One region of the Streptomyces sp. NPDC033178 genome, then DNA from elsewhere that is predicted to be linked to it. Evidence: riboswitches for the same ligand, from Rfam matches in the RefSeq annotation. Region 1 holds a riboswitch; the other holds the start of a gene.
The links. A riboswitch is a leader RNA that binds a small molecule or an ion and turns the genes downstream of it on or off. The one in region 1 is predicted to bind ZMP and ZTP.

Region 1 (7,401 bases):
GCCGGGCCCTCGCTGCGGCCCCGTACGACGCTCTCGGATACGGGGACCCGCGCGGCCGCGTCGAACTGCGCACCGCGCTCGCGGGCTACCTCGCCCGGGCCCGCGGCGTACGCGCCGACCCCGAACGCATCCTCATCTGCTCCGGGTTCGCACACGGCCTGATGCTGCTCGGCGCGGTGCTGCGACAGCGGGGCGCGGGGGCGCTGGCGATGGAGTCGTACGGGCTCGACGTGCACTGGAATCTGGTGGAACGGGCGGGACTGCGCTCGGTGACCCTGCCGTTCGACGAACTGGGCACGCGCACGGAGGAGTTGACCGGGGGAGGGCTTGGTCGGAGCGGCGGCGGAAGGGGCAGTGGCGGCGGGCAGGGGAGCCGGGGTGGGCGTGGGGGCGGAAGTGGCGGGCACGGATCCCGGGACGGGAGCGGGAATGGGAGCAAGAGTGGGCCCGGCGGTGTGCGGGCGGTGCTGCTGACCCCAGCCCATCAGTTCCCCATGGGCGTGCCCCTGCATCCCGACCGCCGGGCCGCCGTGGTCGACTGGGCGCGGCGGACGGGCGGGCTGATCCTGGAGGACGACTACGACGGGGAGTTCCGCTACGACCGGCAGCCCGTGGGCGCGCTCCAGGGCCTCGACCCGGACCACGTCGTGTACCTCGGCACCGCCAGCAAGTCCCTGGCCCCCGGCCTGCGCCTCGGCTGGCTGGTCCTGCCGCCGGACCTGGCGGCCGAGGTCACGGCGGCGAAGGGCGGCGCGGACTGGTCGTGCGGCGTCCTGGACCAGCTGACCCTGGCGGAGTTCATCACGTCGGGCGCGTACGACCGCCATGTGCGCGCCTCACGCCTCCGTTACCGCCGTCGCCGCGACCACCTCGTCTCGGCCCTGGCCGCCCACGCGCCCTCGGTCACGGCCACCGGTATCGCGGCCGGCCTCCACGCGGTGCTCCAACTCCCGCCCGGCACCGAGCAGTCGGTCGTCCGCGCGGCGGTCTGGCAGGGCCTGGCGGTCCACGGCCTGACCCGCTACCGCCACCCGTCCGCCACGGCCCCGCCCCTGGACGCACTGGTCGTGGGGTACGGGACACCTACGGACAGCGCATGGCCGGGAGCACTGGAGGCACTGGTCAGGGCGTTGCCCTAGAGCGGCCGGGCGATGCGCCGGCGACATACGGCCCCGAGAGGCGCGGCCCTGCGAGGCGCGGCCCCGCGAGGCGCGGCCCCGAGAGGCGCGGCCCTGCGAGACACGGGCGCACCGCCCGGCCGGGCACGGAACGGAAACCGCGCGGAACGGTGACCGCGCGGAACGGAAACCACACGGAACGGGGCCCCGACCCGTGGAGCCCTATGGCGCGACCGATTCCGACTCGTCCACCTCCACCGGCGCCTCCCCGAAGCGGGCCAGCGCCAGCGCCCCGGCCACCGCAACGGCGAAGCCGAGCACGGCCAGCCAGGCCAGCTCCTCCCGCGTACGGTCGCCCAGCCACACCACGCCCACCACCGCGGGCCCGATGGTCTCGCCGATGACCAGCCCCGCCGTGGCCGTCGTCACCGAGCCCCGCTGGAGCGCGGAGGTGAGTAGCAGGAACGCCGCGCCTCCGCCCAGCAGCAGGGCGTACGTCGCCGGGTTGGTGAGGAGCGCCGAGGGAGTGAGGCCGTCGATGAGCCGGACCGACACCTCGACCACCCCGAACCCGAACCCGGCACCCAGCCCGAGCGCGAGCGCCCGCCCCCGATCGGGCAGTCGCCCGGCCAACGCGCCGAGGAGCAGCACGACCACGGCGGTGCCGAGCATCGCGTACTTGAGCGCGGTGGAACCGGCCCGGTCCCCCTCCTCTCCCGACGCGAGCCCGAGCATCGCGAGCCCCGCGCACACCACCCCGACCGCGCCCCATTCGAGCCCGCTCAGCCGCACATGGAGCAGCCATGCCGCGACCACGGCCGTCACCGCGAGGCTCGCGGCGAGCGCCGCCCCTACCGTGTAGATCGGGAGCGACCGCAGGGCCACGATCTGCAGGACGAACCCGGCCCCGTCGAGCGCGAGCCCGGCGATGTACCGCCACTCGCGCAGCGCCCGCAACAACAGGGCGGCGTCCACACCAGAAGTCCCGCCGGTCGATCCACCGGTCGATCCGTCGGGCGAGTCACCCGGGGAGCCGGAGCTCTCCGGTCCCCGCGCGGCCGCCCGCGCCGCGATCGCCTGCAACACCGTCGCCGTGCCGAAGCACACCGCCGCACCAAGGGCGCACACCATTCCAAAGAGCACAAAGCGACTGTAGGGGAGCGAGAGTTCGGGAGAGCCGTTTGTACAACCCGCTCACCTGATCTTTAACCTGTCCGGGGCCGGACAAGCGAGCCGGTCATGGACGAGCCCGCCGAACGGGCCCAACGGGGGAGACCCGCCACCCGGACGACTCCCTGCGCCCGTACTGGGACGAGTCCGCGTACTACGTCTTCCCGCTCCCCGAGGTCGAGGGGCTGGAGGAGGTCGTCGAGGAACTCCACACGATGTGCCTGGCGGCGGCCGAGCACATCGTCACCGAGAACCGCTTCGCCGACCTGGGCATCACCGACCCCCGAGTGGTGGAATCGGTCACCGAGGCCTGGCACCGCCGCGCCGAACTCCCGTCCCTGTACGGCCGTTTCGACCTCCGCCACGACGGCACGGGCCCGGCCAAGCTCCTGGAGTACAACGCCGACACCCGACCTCACTCGTCGAGGCCGCCAGCCCCCAGTGGTTCTGGATGGAGGAACGCTTCCCCGGCGCCGACCAGTGGAACTCCCTCCACGAACGCCTCGTCGATGCCTGGAAGAAACAGTCCGCCCTCCTCCCGCCCGGCAACCCCCTCTACTTCGCACACTCCGCCGCCGACGAACTCGGCGAGGACCTGATGACCGTCGCCTATCTGAAGGAGACCGCGGAACAGGCCGGCCTCGACACCGCCTGGATCGCGATGGAGGAGATCGGCTGGGACCGCCTGTCCGGCCGCTTCGTCGACAAGCAACTCCGCTTCATCCGCAGCTGCTTCAAGCTCTACCCCTGGATGGGGGTCCCTCCCGGTCGAGCGAAGCCGAGACTGGGGGAGGCTCACCACCGACCGCTTCGCCCCGCACGTCCTCGCCACCCTCGACAACGGCGGCGGCACGGGAATCACGATGTGGATCGAACCGGCCTGGAAGATGCTGCTCAGCAACAAGGCCCTCCTCGCGATCCTCTGGGAGCTGTACCCGGACCACCCCCACCTCCTCCCCACCTTCCTCGACGGCCCACGCGAACTGGCCGCCACCCGCGGATTCGTGGCCAAACCCCTGCTCGGCCGCGAGGGCGCCGGAGTCACGGTCCACGAACCGGGCTCCGCTCCCGTACTCCGCGAAGAACCCCGCTGCTACCAGGAGTTGGCACCCCTCCCGTCCTTCGACGGCAACCGCGTCGTCCTCGGAGCCTGGGTCGTCGAGAACGAGTCGGCAGGCCTCGGCATCCGCGAATCCTCCGGCCTGATCACGGACGAGTACGCCCGCTTCCTGCCGCACGTGATCCTGTAACCCACCTCCACGGCACCGTGGTCGGGGGGCCTCGGCCCCGGCGAGGCGCAAGAGGTCGGCGAGGTCGGCGAGGCCGGTCACACACCCAGCACGCCCCGCAACTGCGCGAGCCCCCAGTCCAGGTCCTCCTTACTGATCACCAGTGGCGGCGCGATCCGGACCGTGGACCCATGGGTGTCCTTGACCAGCACGCCCCGGTCCATCAGCTTCTCGGAGATCTCCCGGCCCGTGCCGTACGCCGGGTCGATGTCGATCCCCGCCCAGAGCCCGCGCCCCCGCACCTGGGTGATCCGGCCCGAGCCGGCCAACTGCCCCAGCTCCCGGTGCAGATGCTCGCCCAACTCGGTGGCCCGCCGCTGGTACTCGCCCGACCGCAGCATCGCGATCACCTCCAGCGCCACCGCACAGGCCAGCGGATTCCCGCCGAACGTCGACCCGTGCTCACCCGGCCGGAACACCCCGAGCACCTCGCTCGACGACACCACCGCCGACACCGGCACCACCCCGCCCCCGAGCGCCTTGCCCAGCACATACATGTCCGGCACGACCCCCTCGTGCTCACACGCGAAGGTCCGCCCCGTCCGCCCGAGACCCGACTGGATCTCGTCCGCCACGAACAGCACGTTCCGCTCGCGCGTCAGCTCCCGTACGCCCGCGAGGTAACCGGCCGGCGGCACCAGCACGCCCGCCTCGCCCTGGATGGGCTCCAGCAGCACGGCCACGGTGTTCTCCGTGACCGCCGCGCGCATCGCCGTGAGATCCCCGTACGGCACGATCTCGAAGCCCGGCGTGTACGGACCGAAGTCCGCCCGCGCCTCGGTATCCGTGGAGAAGCTGATGATCGTCGTCGTACGCCCGTGGAAGTTGTTGCCCGCCACGACGACCTTCGCCCTCCCCTCGGGCACGCCCTTGACCCGGTACCCCCACTTTCGGGCGGTTTTCACGGCCGACTCGACCGCCTCCGCGCCCGTGTTCATCGGCAGCACCATCTCCATGCCGCACAACTCGGCCAGCCGCGTGCAGAACTCGGCGAACCGGTCGTGGTGGAACGCCCGCGACGTCAACGTCACCCGCTCCAGCTGTGCCTTCGCCGCCTCGATGAGCCGAGTGTTGCCGTGACCGAAATTCAGCGCCGAATACCCGGCCAGCAGATCCAGATAGCGGCGCCCCTCGACATCCGTCATCCAGGCCCCGTCCGCCGTCGCCACGACGACCGGCAGCGGGTGGTAGGTGGGCGCGCTGTGGGCTTCGGCCGAGGCGATCAGTTCTTCGGTGGTGCTCACGGGGTCTCCGTTTCCGGCCACACGAGGGCTCGTGACCTGCTTCTTTTCCCGCTTCTGTGCCAGAGCTCCGGCCCGGCTCCCTTCCGGCCGTCCGACTGCATATGGCCCCTTTCCTATCGTCGCTCGCATGGTGGACGGCGGACCCCGACGGTCCGGCGCGCCCGGTACGCTGATCCACGGGCCGTGACTGGCGCGCTGGGATGGGAACGACCATCGGGGAGCGGCCCAAGAAACTGTGTGCCGTGCGCCTGGGCCGAACCGTGAACGCCGAACGCCACGTCCGGAGGCCGTCATGCCAGAGCCCCTCTCCAACGAATCCACCGCCTTCCGCAGCGCCCTCGAAGTGATCCGCGCCGTCGAGCCCCGCGTCGCCGACGCCATCGGGCAGGAAGTCGCCGACCAGCGCGAGATGCTCAAGCTGATCGCCTCCGAGAACTACGCCTCCCCGGCCACCCTCCTCGCGATGGGCAACTGGTTCAGCGACAAGTACGCCGAAGGCACCGTCGGCCGCCGCTTCTACGCCGGCTGCCGCAACGTGGACACCGTCGAGGCCCTCGCCGCCGAGCACGCCCGCGAGCTCTTCGGCGCCGAGCACGCCTACGCCCAGCCGCACTCCGGCATCGACGCCAACCTCGTCGCCTTCTGGGCCGTCCTCGCCGCCCGCGTCGAAGCCCCCGCCCTTCAGAAGGCCGGCGTCCGCAACGTCAACGACCTCTCCGATGCTGACTGGGCCGAACTGCGCCAGGCCTTCGGCAACCAGCGCATGCTCGGCATGTCCCTGGACGCCGGCGGCCACCTCACCCACGGCTTCCGCCCGAACATCTCCGGCAAGATGTTCGACCAGCGCTCCTACGGCACCGACCCCGCCACCGGCCTCATCGACTACGAGGCCCTGCGCACCTCCGCCCGTGAGTTCAAGCCCCTGATCATCGTCGCCGGCTACTCCGCCTACCCCCGTCTCGTGAACTTCCGGATCATGCGGGAGATCGCCGACGAGGTCGGCGCGACCCTCATGGTCGACATGGCGCACTTCGCCGGCCTCGTCGCCGGCAAGGTCCTCACCGGTGACTTCGACCCGGTCCCGCACGCCCAGATCGTCACCACGACCACCCACAAGTCGCTGCGCGGCCCGCGCGGCGGCATGGTCCTGTGCGACTCCTCCCTCACCGACCAGGTCGACCGCGGCTGCCCGATGGTCCTCGGTGGCCCCCTCCCGCACGTCATGGCCGCCAAGGCGGTCGCACTCGCCGAGGCCCGCCGCCCCGAGTTCCGCGACTACGCCCAGGCCGTCGTCGACAACGCCCGCGCTCTCGCCGAGGGCCTGATGCGACGCGGCGCCACGCTGGTCACCGGCGGCACGGACAACCACCTCAACCTCATCGACGTCGCCTCCTCCTACGGCCTCACCGGCCGCCAGGCCGAGACCGCCCTGCTCGACTCGGGCATCGTCACCAACCGCAACGCCATCCCCGCCGACCCCAACGGCGCCTGGTACACCTCCGGCATCCGCATCGGCACCCCGGCGCTCACCACCCGTGGCCTCGGCGCCACCGAGATGGACGAGATCGCCGGCCTCATCGACCGCGTCCTCGCCACCACGGAGCCCGGCACCACCGCCAAGGGCGCCCCTTCCAAGGCCCAGCACGTCCTGGACCCGAAGATCGCCGACGAGATCTCCCACCGGGCGACCGACCTCCTGGCCGGCTTCCCGCTCTACCCGGAGATCGACCTCGGCTGACACCGCGACCGAGGCCTCGGCCGAGACTGCGGACGAGGGCGCGGGCGCCGCGACCGAGAACCGACACCCGGTCTCGGCCGGAGCCGCCCCACCGGCCGAACCAGCGGATTCGTAGGCCGACTCACAAGCCGGCTCACAAGTCGATCAACTCCTGTCGTTACTCCCGCGGCGGCCCAGGCTCACGCCCGGCCGCCGCGCGGCGTATCAGCAGGGTGCCGCCGGAGCCGAACGCCGGGCTTGCCGCGGGCCCGGCTGTCGACCACCCCGGGTCGCCCGCGGGATCGGCCGCACCGCCGCCCGTCACGCGCCCGGACCGAACAACTCCTACGCCCATCTCAGACATCCCTCAGCTCCTGTCGAGGACCCGCTTCCCGAACCCGTCGACGGCCCAACTGCCGTACTCCCGGCAGCCGCCCGGCGAACGGCCGCAGCCCCAGGGCCAGCACAGCCCCGGTCGCCAGCCCAGGTATCGCCCACCACCAGTCGGTGTCGTCGTTGCCCGCCGCGGCGGCCGCAGCCGTGCCGGACCGCTCCGTGGGCTCGGGGGCGGGTGCGGGCGCGGCGGCGTCCTCCGTCGACTCCCAAGGCGCCGGATAGATGGCCCCGGCGCCGTCGCCGGACGATTCGCCCAGCACGCCGAGCTTCTTCAACAGCGCGCGCACCGCGTCCGGTTGCTCGGCCTTGTGCCAGTAGCCGTTCATGGACTTCGGAACGTTGGCCGCCGTATGTATCCAGACGTCCTTGGTGCGCGGTGTCTCCGGATAGACGCGGTCGACCCGCCAGGGCGACACGTCATGGATCATCCAGGTGACGTTGATCTGCCGACCGCTGCCCACGCCCAG
Region 2 (7,401 bases), on a different contig from region 1:
CCGGGGCACCCGCAAGCGCGGGAGTGAGCGCGGCCGTGGCGGTGGAGCTGGTGCACACCTTCTCGTTGCTCCACGACGACATCATGGACGGCGACGCGACCCGGCGCGGCCGCCCCACGGTCTGGAAGGCGTACGGCACCGGACCGGCCGTCCTCGCGGGGGACGCCCTGTTCGCGCTCGCCGTGGAGACCCTGGCCTCGGCGCCCGGCAGCGACGTCCCGGCGGCCGTCCGTCACCTGTCCACCGCGCTCAACGACCTCGTGAGCGGTCAGGCCGACGACCTGCTCTTCGAGTCGCGCCCCTGGACGGGTCCGGAGGCCGTCGGCCCCGACGAGTACCGGGCGATGGCCGAGCACAAGACCGGTGCGCTGCTGGGCTGTGCCGCCGCCCTGGGTGCCGCACTCGCCGGAGCCCCGGCGGCGACGGTCACCGCGCTCGACCGGGCGGGCCGTCATCTCGGCGTGGCCTTCCAGGTGATCGACGATCTCCTGGGCATCTGGGGCGATCCCGCCGTCACGGGCAAGCCGGTCCACGCGGACCTGCGTCGGCGCAAGAAGACGTTCCCGGTTCTGGAGGCTCTCGACAACCCAGCCGCCGCCCGCCCGCTCGCCCGCCTCCTGGAGGGTGCCGAAGAGCTCGACGACGCGACCGCCCGCCGGGCCGCGGCCGTGATCGAGGAGGCCGGCGGCCGGAGCGCCGCGCTGGCGGAGGCCCACCGTCACATCGCCCACGTCCACGCGTGCCTCGACAGCCTCCCCACGGCTTCGCACGCGGCCGACGATCTTCGTGCGCTGCTGGCCTTCCTCGTGCGTCGCGAGATGTGACCAACTCCTTTGTCACACAGACCTCTTGACGCCATAGAAAGCCCTTGCCACACTCACCGCCCGCCATAGAAAACGCTTGCTGCGACTCATTCGCGCGGGCGGCGGACCCCCACACAGGAGAAGAAGACGAGATGGGACGCAGAGCCGCACCTCACCTCATCCGCAAGACCACCAGGACCACCAGGGCCACCCAACCCCCCACGACCGCCGGAGCCCGCGGGAGGCGGGCCGGCGTCACCGTCACATGCGCGACCGCCCTGCTCACCGGGGCAGCCCTGCTCACAGCCCCCGCGAGCGCGGCCCCGCACCAGGCGGCGGCAGCGTGCGGCGAGGGCTCGTACCAGGCCGAGGCCGTGTTGAACGGCAGCACCTGGACCGCCCGGCGCGGCAGCAGTGTCACGTACACCGGCACGGACATGCGGGCCGCGATGCAGGCGGCCGTCAACAGCCTTACGGCGGGCCGTACTTCGAAGGAGCGGGTCGTGGTACGCGGCTCGGGCGCCATCGGCGCGGGTTCCCGGGTCTCCCTGCCGAGCTACACCGTGCTCGACGTGTGCGGCACCATCGACGTCACCGGTACGGGCTCCGGCGACCAGGCCCCGGTCTACGCACGCGGCGCCCGGGACATCGAGGTCCAGCATCTGAACCTCACCGGCACCCCGCTGTACGGCATCTTCATGCGCAACGTCACCAACGTCGTACTCGGCCAGATCGACATGCGCCTCTCGCGCGGTCTCGGCGTACGCATCGACAACCGCGGCGACACCAGCCAGTGGACACGCAACGTCCGGATCGACAACGTGTACGTCTCCGGGGCGAGCAGCCACGCCGTGGAGACGTACGGGGTCGACGGCATCACCATCGGCACGGTCACCGCGCGCAACGTGGGCGAGTCCGGCCTCCTGCTGAACCAGACCGTCAACGCGACCGTCACGAAGGTCGACGCGGACGGCGCGGGCGCCGGTACGGGGTACGCGGCCTTCCGCATGGCCAACCGCAACGGCCGGATCGGCAGCGGGTACCCGACCAACGTGCGGGTCGGCGAGGTCGTCGCGCGTGGTGGCGGCCGGGGCGTCTTCTGCGTCTCCGAGAGCGGTGGCGCGACCATCGACCGCGTGACCATCTCCAACACCGGCAACAACGCGATCCTGATCGAGAACTGCTACAACGTGAACCTCGCCGCCCAGAGCGGCAGTGTCACGGGCGGCGGCGAGATCCGGCTGGCCGCCCGCGCGGAGTTCCCGAACAACTCGGACATCACCGTCCAGAACCTGAGGGTGACCAACTCCTCGATCCGGGAGAGCCCTTGCGGTGACAACACCACGTTCCGCAACAACACCCTGGTCAACAGCACCCAGAGCATCTGCTGACGTCCGCCAGGGGTCGGTACGGCAGTCAGTACGGCAGGAGTCGGCCCGAGGGGGTCCTGCGGTCGATCGTCGTGTCGCGCGCGGTGGTCGTGCGGCGGGTGGGACGGATGCGGATCCGGCGGTTCATGACGGCCTCCTCATTCCTGGTACCACCAGCCTCCGCGCCGCCGCGGCCCGGCACATCGTGCCCATGGAGGCCTTCGCCCTGGTCCCGTGGCGGCAGTGGCCGGGGACGAGGTACTCCCGAGGAAGGACGTGGGCCCCTACACGCGCCCTCTCACCTGCGCACTGCCGTCAGGGGCGGCGCGGCTCCGGCCCCCAGTAGGACGGGCCTCCGCCGCGCCACTCGATGAGCGGTGACACGACGACCTCGTTCTCGTCGAACTCCAGACCCGCGCGGCGCAGGAACTCGACGACGTCCAGGAGGTTCATGGCGACGCCGATCGACTCGCCGTGAACCGTCACGCGCCGTCCGCCCTCCTCCTGCGGCGGATGCACGACCACTACGGGATGTTCCGACATGCCCTCAGCCTCACCCGGTCCGCCCCGGCGCGCATCCGGGGGCCCGCCACCGCTTCGCCGAGAACGACGTCGGCGTGCGCCTCCCCACGAGACGCACGCCGACGGACCGGGCCGTTCACTGCACGACGGCTCTACTCGACGGCCCCGACCAGTCCCATGGCGGGGGCGGCGAGGTCGGTCACCTGGTGAAGCTGCTCCAGCTGGTAGAGGCCGTTCAGCTCGTTGAGCTTGTCGAGCTGGTCGGAGACCCTCGGCATCTGGGCCTTGTGCTCAGCGGGAAGGTCGCTCACGGCGAGCGAGTCGAGCATCGCGATGGGGTTCACCTTTCCCGTCTCCGGGGTGGCGGCAGCGCTCGCGGACGGTACGGCAAGGCCCGTGACGCCGACGGCGAGGCCAACGGCGGCGACGATACGTCGTGTTGAGATCATGCCTTCAGCAACGGTGGCGGGCCGCCCACGGACACGGCCCCACCCGGCCCCTCACCCGACAGGCTCATCGGCCCGGCTGCGCTTGCCGTGGCCGCCGCGCCGGAGGAGTCTCAGAGGGAGAGGCCCTCAACGGCCCGCTCCGTACCGGGCCGCGGTCTTCGCCAGTGGTCCACAAGGAGGTCCATCATGGGCACTGCGGCAAGCCCCGGCTTCGACACCGAAGCGCTACGCCGGGGCATCGAAGGCCAGGACGCGTCGGCGCTCCTGTCGCTGTACGCGGACGACGCGGAAATGCGCGTCGTCGACCGCAACACCCAGCCCAGCCACCCCAAGGTCATGCACGGCCGCGAGCAGATCCGCGAGATGCTCGACGACGTCTACAGCCGCGACATGACACACAAGTTGGAACAGTGTGTGATCCAGGGCGACCATGTCGCCTTCACCGAGTCCTGTCAGTACGCGGACGGCACCAGGGTGCTCGCGAACTCGATGATGTCGCTGCGCGACGGCAAGATCGTCGACCAGACATTGCTGCAGGCATGGGACGACGAAGAGCAGTAAGGGGTACGCCGAGGGTCCGGGTCACGACCCGTCTGACCTGGACCTTCTCGGCTCGGACGCGTCCGGGGCGGCCTCTGCGGCCTCGACCAGCTTCCGGAGCAGGTCGGCGAGTGTCCGCTTCTCTCCTTCTGTCAGCACTGAGAGCAGCGCGTTCTCGCCATGTTCTTCGGAGGCCGCGTGCCGCTCGAACGCGTCGTATCCCGCCGGGGTGAGCCGTACGTGGACCCGGCGGCGGTCGGCCGCGTCGTGCGTACGCGTGATCAGGCCGGCGTCCTCCAGCGGGCCGAGCCGTGCCGACAGCGCGCCCCGGGTCAGACCGAGCAGCTCGGCGAGCCGTGACGGGCTCGTCTCGTAGGGCGGGCCGAGCCTGCGCAGGGTGAGCAGCACCTTGAACTGCCAGTGCCTGAGCCCGTCGGAGTCCAGGGTGTCCCGGCGGGCCTGCGCCGCGTGCCGTGCCAGGATCGCGAGCCGCGCGAAGATCGCCTCCTTGACCGGGTCCATCCAGCCGAGCTCCTTCGACCAGAGCGCGACGTGCCGGTCGACCGAATCGCCCACCGATCCCCTCCTGACGTCCAGACGGCTGCCCGATAGTTTTCTTGTGGATAGTTTTTCTGATTACTACCTTCCTCGCCATGACAAAAAAGACGAGCACGGCCCACGCCGTCCTCCCGGTGGACGTCGTCGTCGCGGCGGCGCGTGAACTGGCCCGGGCCGGACGGTGGCCGAGCGCCCTGGATCTCCTCGACGGGGCCGTCACGGCCGATCCGCACAACCGAGCGGCCATCGCTCTCGCCGGGGCGGAGGTCGCTCTTGAGCACGACTGGTTCGGCGGTACGGAGACAGTGACCACGCGGATCGCCGCCGCGGACAAGGCATCAGCCGAACTGACCGAACCGGTCGGCCTCTGGGACCTGGACTTCGTACGGCTGCGGCACACGTATTTCCGGCTGCTCCGCGGTGACGGTACGTTCCGGTTCGGGCCGGCGGGCAAGGATCCCGGCGAGCTGGCGGAGCTGCGGAGGTGTGCGCAGGAGTTGTGCGAGCGGGCGGCCGACGACGTGCGCCGGGGCTGGGCGCGGATGTACCTCGGACTGATCGTCGACAACCTCTTCGCCGAGCGGGACACGGCCCCCGCGCACTACGAACTCGCCCTGAGCGCCGGGGAGTCGGGCGACGACCTGCTCGCCCGCGAGGCACTGCGGCATCTCGGCGACCACGACCACGACGACCTGGACCACGCGCGGGCACGGGAGCGCTGGACCCGGGCGACCGCTCTCGGTGCACGAGCGGGGAACGTCCCCGGCACCCTCTCCCAGCAGCTGCTCCTGGCCGTGCTGGCCCGCGACCGCGGCGACGAGGCGGGAGCCGCGGCCCTCGCGACCGAGGTGGCGCGCTGGGCGGGGGCGATCGGGGCCGTGCGTATCGAGGCACAGGCGACGGGGTTCCTGGCAGGCGTGGACCCGACGGCCGGGCCCGAGGACGAGTCCTGAACCTCGGCTAGTGTGGTCGTAGGCCGTGACTGGCGCTGAGGTGGAGTACCACCGGGGAGCGGCCCGACGCACACGTCTTCGCCGCGCGCCTGGGCATCTTCTACGACGCTCAGGAGTCGCTCATGTCCCAGGCCCGGCTGATGGACGGCACCGGTCTCGCCCGGCGGATCGTCGAGGAGACGACCAAGCGCGCGGCCGACCTCACCGAACGCACGGGGGTGGCACCCTGTCTGGCCACCGTGCTCGTGGGTGAGGACCCCGCCTCCGTCACGTACGTACGCATGAAGCAGAACCGTTCCCGCAAGGCGGGTATCGAGTCGCGGCACGTGGCTCTGCCCGCCAGGACGACGACGGCCGAACTGGTCGGCACGCTCACCGCGCTGTCCGCCGACCCCGCCGTGCACGGCATCCTGTTGCAGCACCCGATGGGTCACCACATCGACGAGCGCGCGGCGTTCGAGGCGATCGCCCCGGAGAAGGACGTCGACGGGGTCACCCTGGCGTCCTTCTCCGCGATGAGCTTCGGGCTGCCGGGCTTCGCGTCGTGCACGCCCGGCGGGATCATGCGGCTCCTGGACGAGTACGACGTCGATCCGGCCGGTAAGCGGGCGGTCGTGGTGGGCCGAAGCGCCATCCTCGGCAAGCCGGTGGGGATGCTGCTGCTCGGCCGCGACGCCACGGTGACGTACTGCCACTCGCGTACGGCCGACCTGTCGTCGGTCGTGCGGGAGGCGGACATCGTGGTGGCCGCGGTGGGGCGGCCCCGGCTGATCCGCGGCGAGGACATCAAGCCGGGGGCGGTCGTCGTCGACGCCGGTTACAACCCCGGCAACATCGGCGACGTCGACTTCGACAGCGCACGGGAGCGGGCCTCGCTGATCACTCCCGTACCGGGCGGCGTCGGTCCGATGACGATCGCCACGCTGCTGGCCCAGACCGTCGAGGCGGCCACGCGGCAGACCGGCACCTGATCACCGCATCCACGCGCTGTAGTCCACGACGTCACCCGCCCTGAGTCCGTACTCGGGATCGGCAACCGAGGCGGTGCTCTCCAGGCCGAGGACAGCACCGGTGGCCGGATCCATGATCAGCATCCGGTGGTAGCCGGTGCCGTCGTACACGTATGCCTGACCGCGCCTGCCCAGCCGATCGGTCACCTGGCCGACGGGCCGCAGTCCGTCGGCGTCCGCGAGGAGCCGGGCGAGCGCCGCGTCCTCACGGGTGCCGAGGGTCCAGGTGTCGAGCAACCGCCCTGTGACGTCGAGCAGTTCGGGCGTGGTCAGCGGGGTGTCGGTGTGCTGCGCGTCCTGCAGATAGGCGCGCAGCCGCTCGGCGTCGTGCGGGGGCGGCGACTCGGGCGGGGCGTCGCTCCAGCTCGGCGGGAAGGTCTGCTCGCTGATGACGTGTCCGTCGTCGACGAGGCGCGAATCGCCGTCCGCTTCCGACAAGACCGGCCGGCCCGGGTGACGCGGGTCGGTCGCGACGACCAGTTCCGTGTGGCTGTCGTCCGCGTTCCACCGCACGATGCGCTCCACGGGGAGCGTGATCGGAGGCTTGTCCTCCGACATGCCCATGCTCCACGACTGCACGTGCGTGCCCTTGCGCAGACCGGCCGGACCGTCCGCCGCGGCCGCGTCGGCCCGCTCGGCCAGCCGGTCCAGCGGTACGGGGGTGGAGTCGGCCCGGACGACCAGCGGACGCGGCGCGGCCACGGCGGGGGTGGTGCTCGGTCCCGCGAGGAGAAGGGCGAGGGAGGTCACGGCGACGGCCGCCGTCGTCGCGAGGGCCCAGGCGAGACGCGTACGGCGGGGGCGGGGGCCACGCAGCAGTCGGCCGAGGCTGCCCCGGCCGGGCAGGAAGCGGCCCGGCTTCGGGCGTTCGTCGTCCGCCGGACCCACGAGCTGGTTGAGGCGGCACTCGGCCTCGTGGCCAAGGGGTCCGTCGCCGAAGCGGGGGTCGCCGGACGGCACCGGGTTGGCGCGGCGCAGCAGTTCGAGTTCGTCAGCCATGGCGCTGCTCCTTCGGGGTGTCGCGGCGAGGCGTCGTGGGACCGGCGGCCACGGTGGTCCGCATGCTTTCGATCTCGGCTCTCAGCCGGCGGCGGGCGCGGTGCAGCCGCATCGCCGCCGCCCTGCTGCCGCAGCCGAGGGCCACGGCGACCTCGTCGATGCCGAGTTCCTCCCAGGTGGTGAGCCGCAGAACCTCC

Region 2: another riboswitch for ZMP and ZTP. It lies ahead of ACZ5VQ_RS46025 (bifunctional 5,10-methylenetetrahydrofolate dehydrogenase/5,10-methenyltetrahydrofolate cyclohydrolase); the one in region 1 lies ahead of ACZ5VQ_RS04325 (glycine hydroxymethyltransferase).

The regions. Positions count from the first base shown of each region.
Region 1 covers NZ_JBVIPT010000002.1:79,750-87,150, forward strand. Annotated here, with positions in the region: gene ACZ5VQ_RS04305 (aminotransferase-like domain-containing protein) at 1-1,139, shown strand, start outside; gene ACZ5VQ_RS04310 (hypothetical protein) at 1,341-2,249, opposite strand; partial or broken gene ACZ5VQ_RS04315 (glutathionylspermidine synthase family protein) at 2,393-3,538, shown strand; gene rocD (ornithine--oxo-acid transaminase) at 3,616-4,821, opposite strand; ZMP/ZTP riboswitch at 4,995-5,082, shown strand; gene ACZ5VQ_RS04325 (glycine hydroxymethyltransferase) at 5,114-6,559, shown strand; gene ACZ5VQ_RS04330 (hypothetical protein) at 6,895-7,401, opposite strand, start outside.
Region 2 covers NZ_JBVIPT010000031.1:642-8,042, reverse strand. Annotated here, with positions in the region: gene ACZ5VQ_RS46060 (polyprenyl synthetase family protein) at 1-824, shown strand, start outside; gene ACZ5VQ_RS46055 (hypothetical protein) at 956-2,194, shown strand; gene ACZ5VQ_RS46050 (hypothetical protein) at 2,489-2,716, opposite strand; gene ACZ5VQ_RS46045 (hypothetical protein) at 2,848-3,144, opposite strand; gene ACZ5VQ_RS46040 (nuclear transport factor 2 family protein) at 3,331-3,705, shown strand; gene ACZ5VQ_RS46035 (MarR family winged helix-turn-helix transcriptional regulator) at 3,727-4,260, opposite strand; gene ACZ5VQ_RS46030 (hypothetical protein) at 4,338-5,195, shown strand; ZMP/ZTP riboswitch at 5,211-5,297, shown strand; gene ACZ5VQ_RS46025 (bifunctional 5,10-methylenetetrahydrofolate dehydrogenase/5,10-methenyltetrahydrofolate cyclohydrolase) at 5,318-6,166, shown strand; gene ACZ5VQ_RS46020 (CU044_5270 family protein) at 6,167-7,204, opposite strand; gene ACZ5VQ_RS46015 (RNA polymerase sigma factor) at 7,197-7,401, opposite strand, start outside.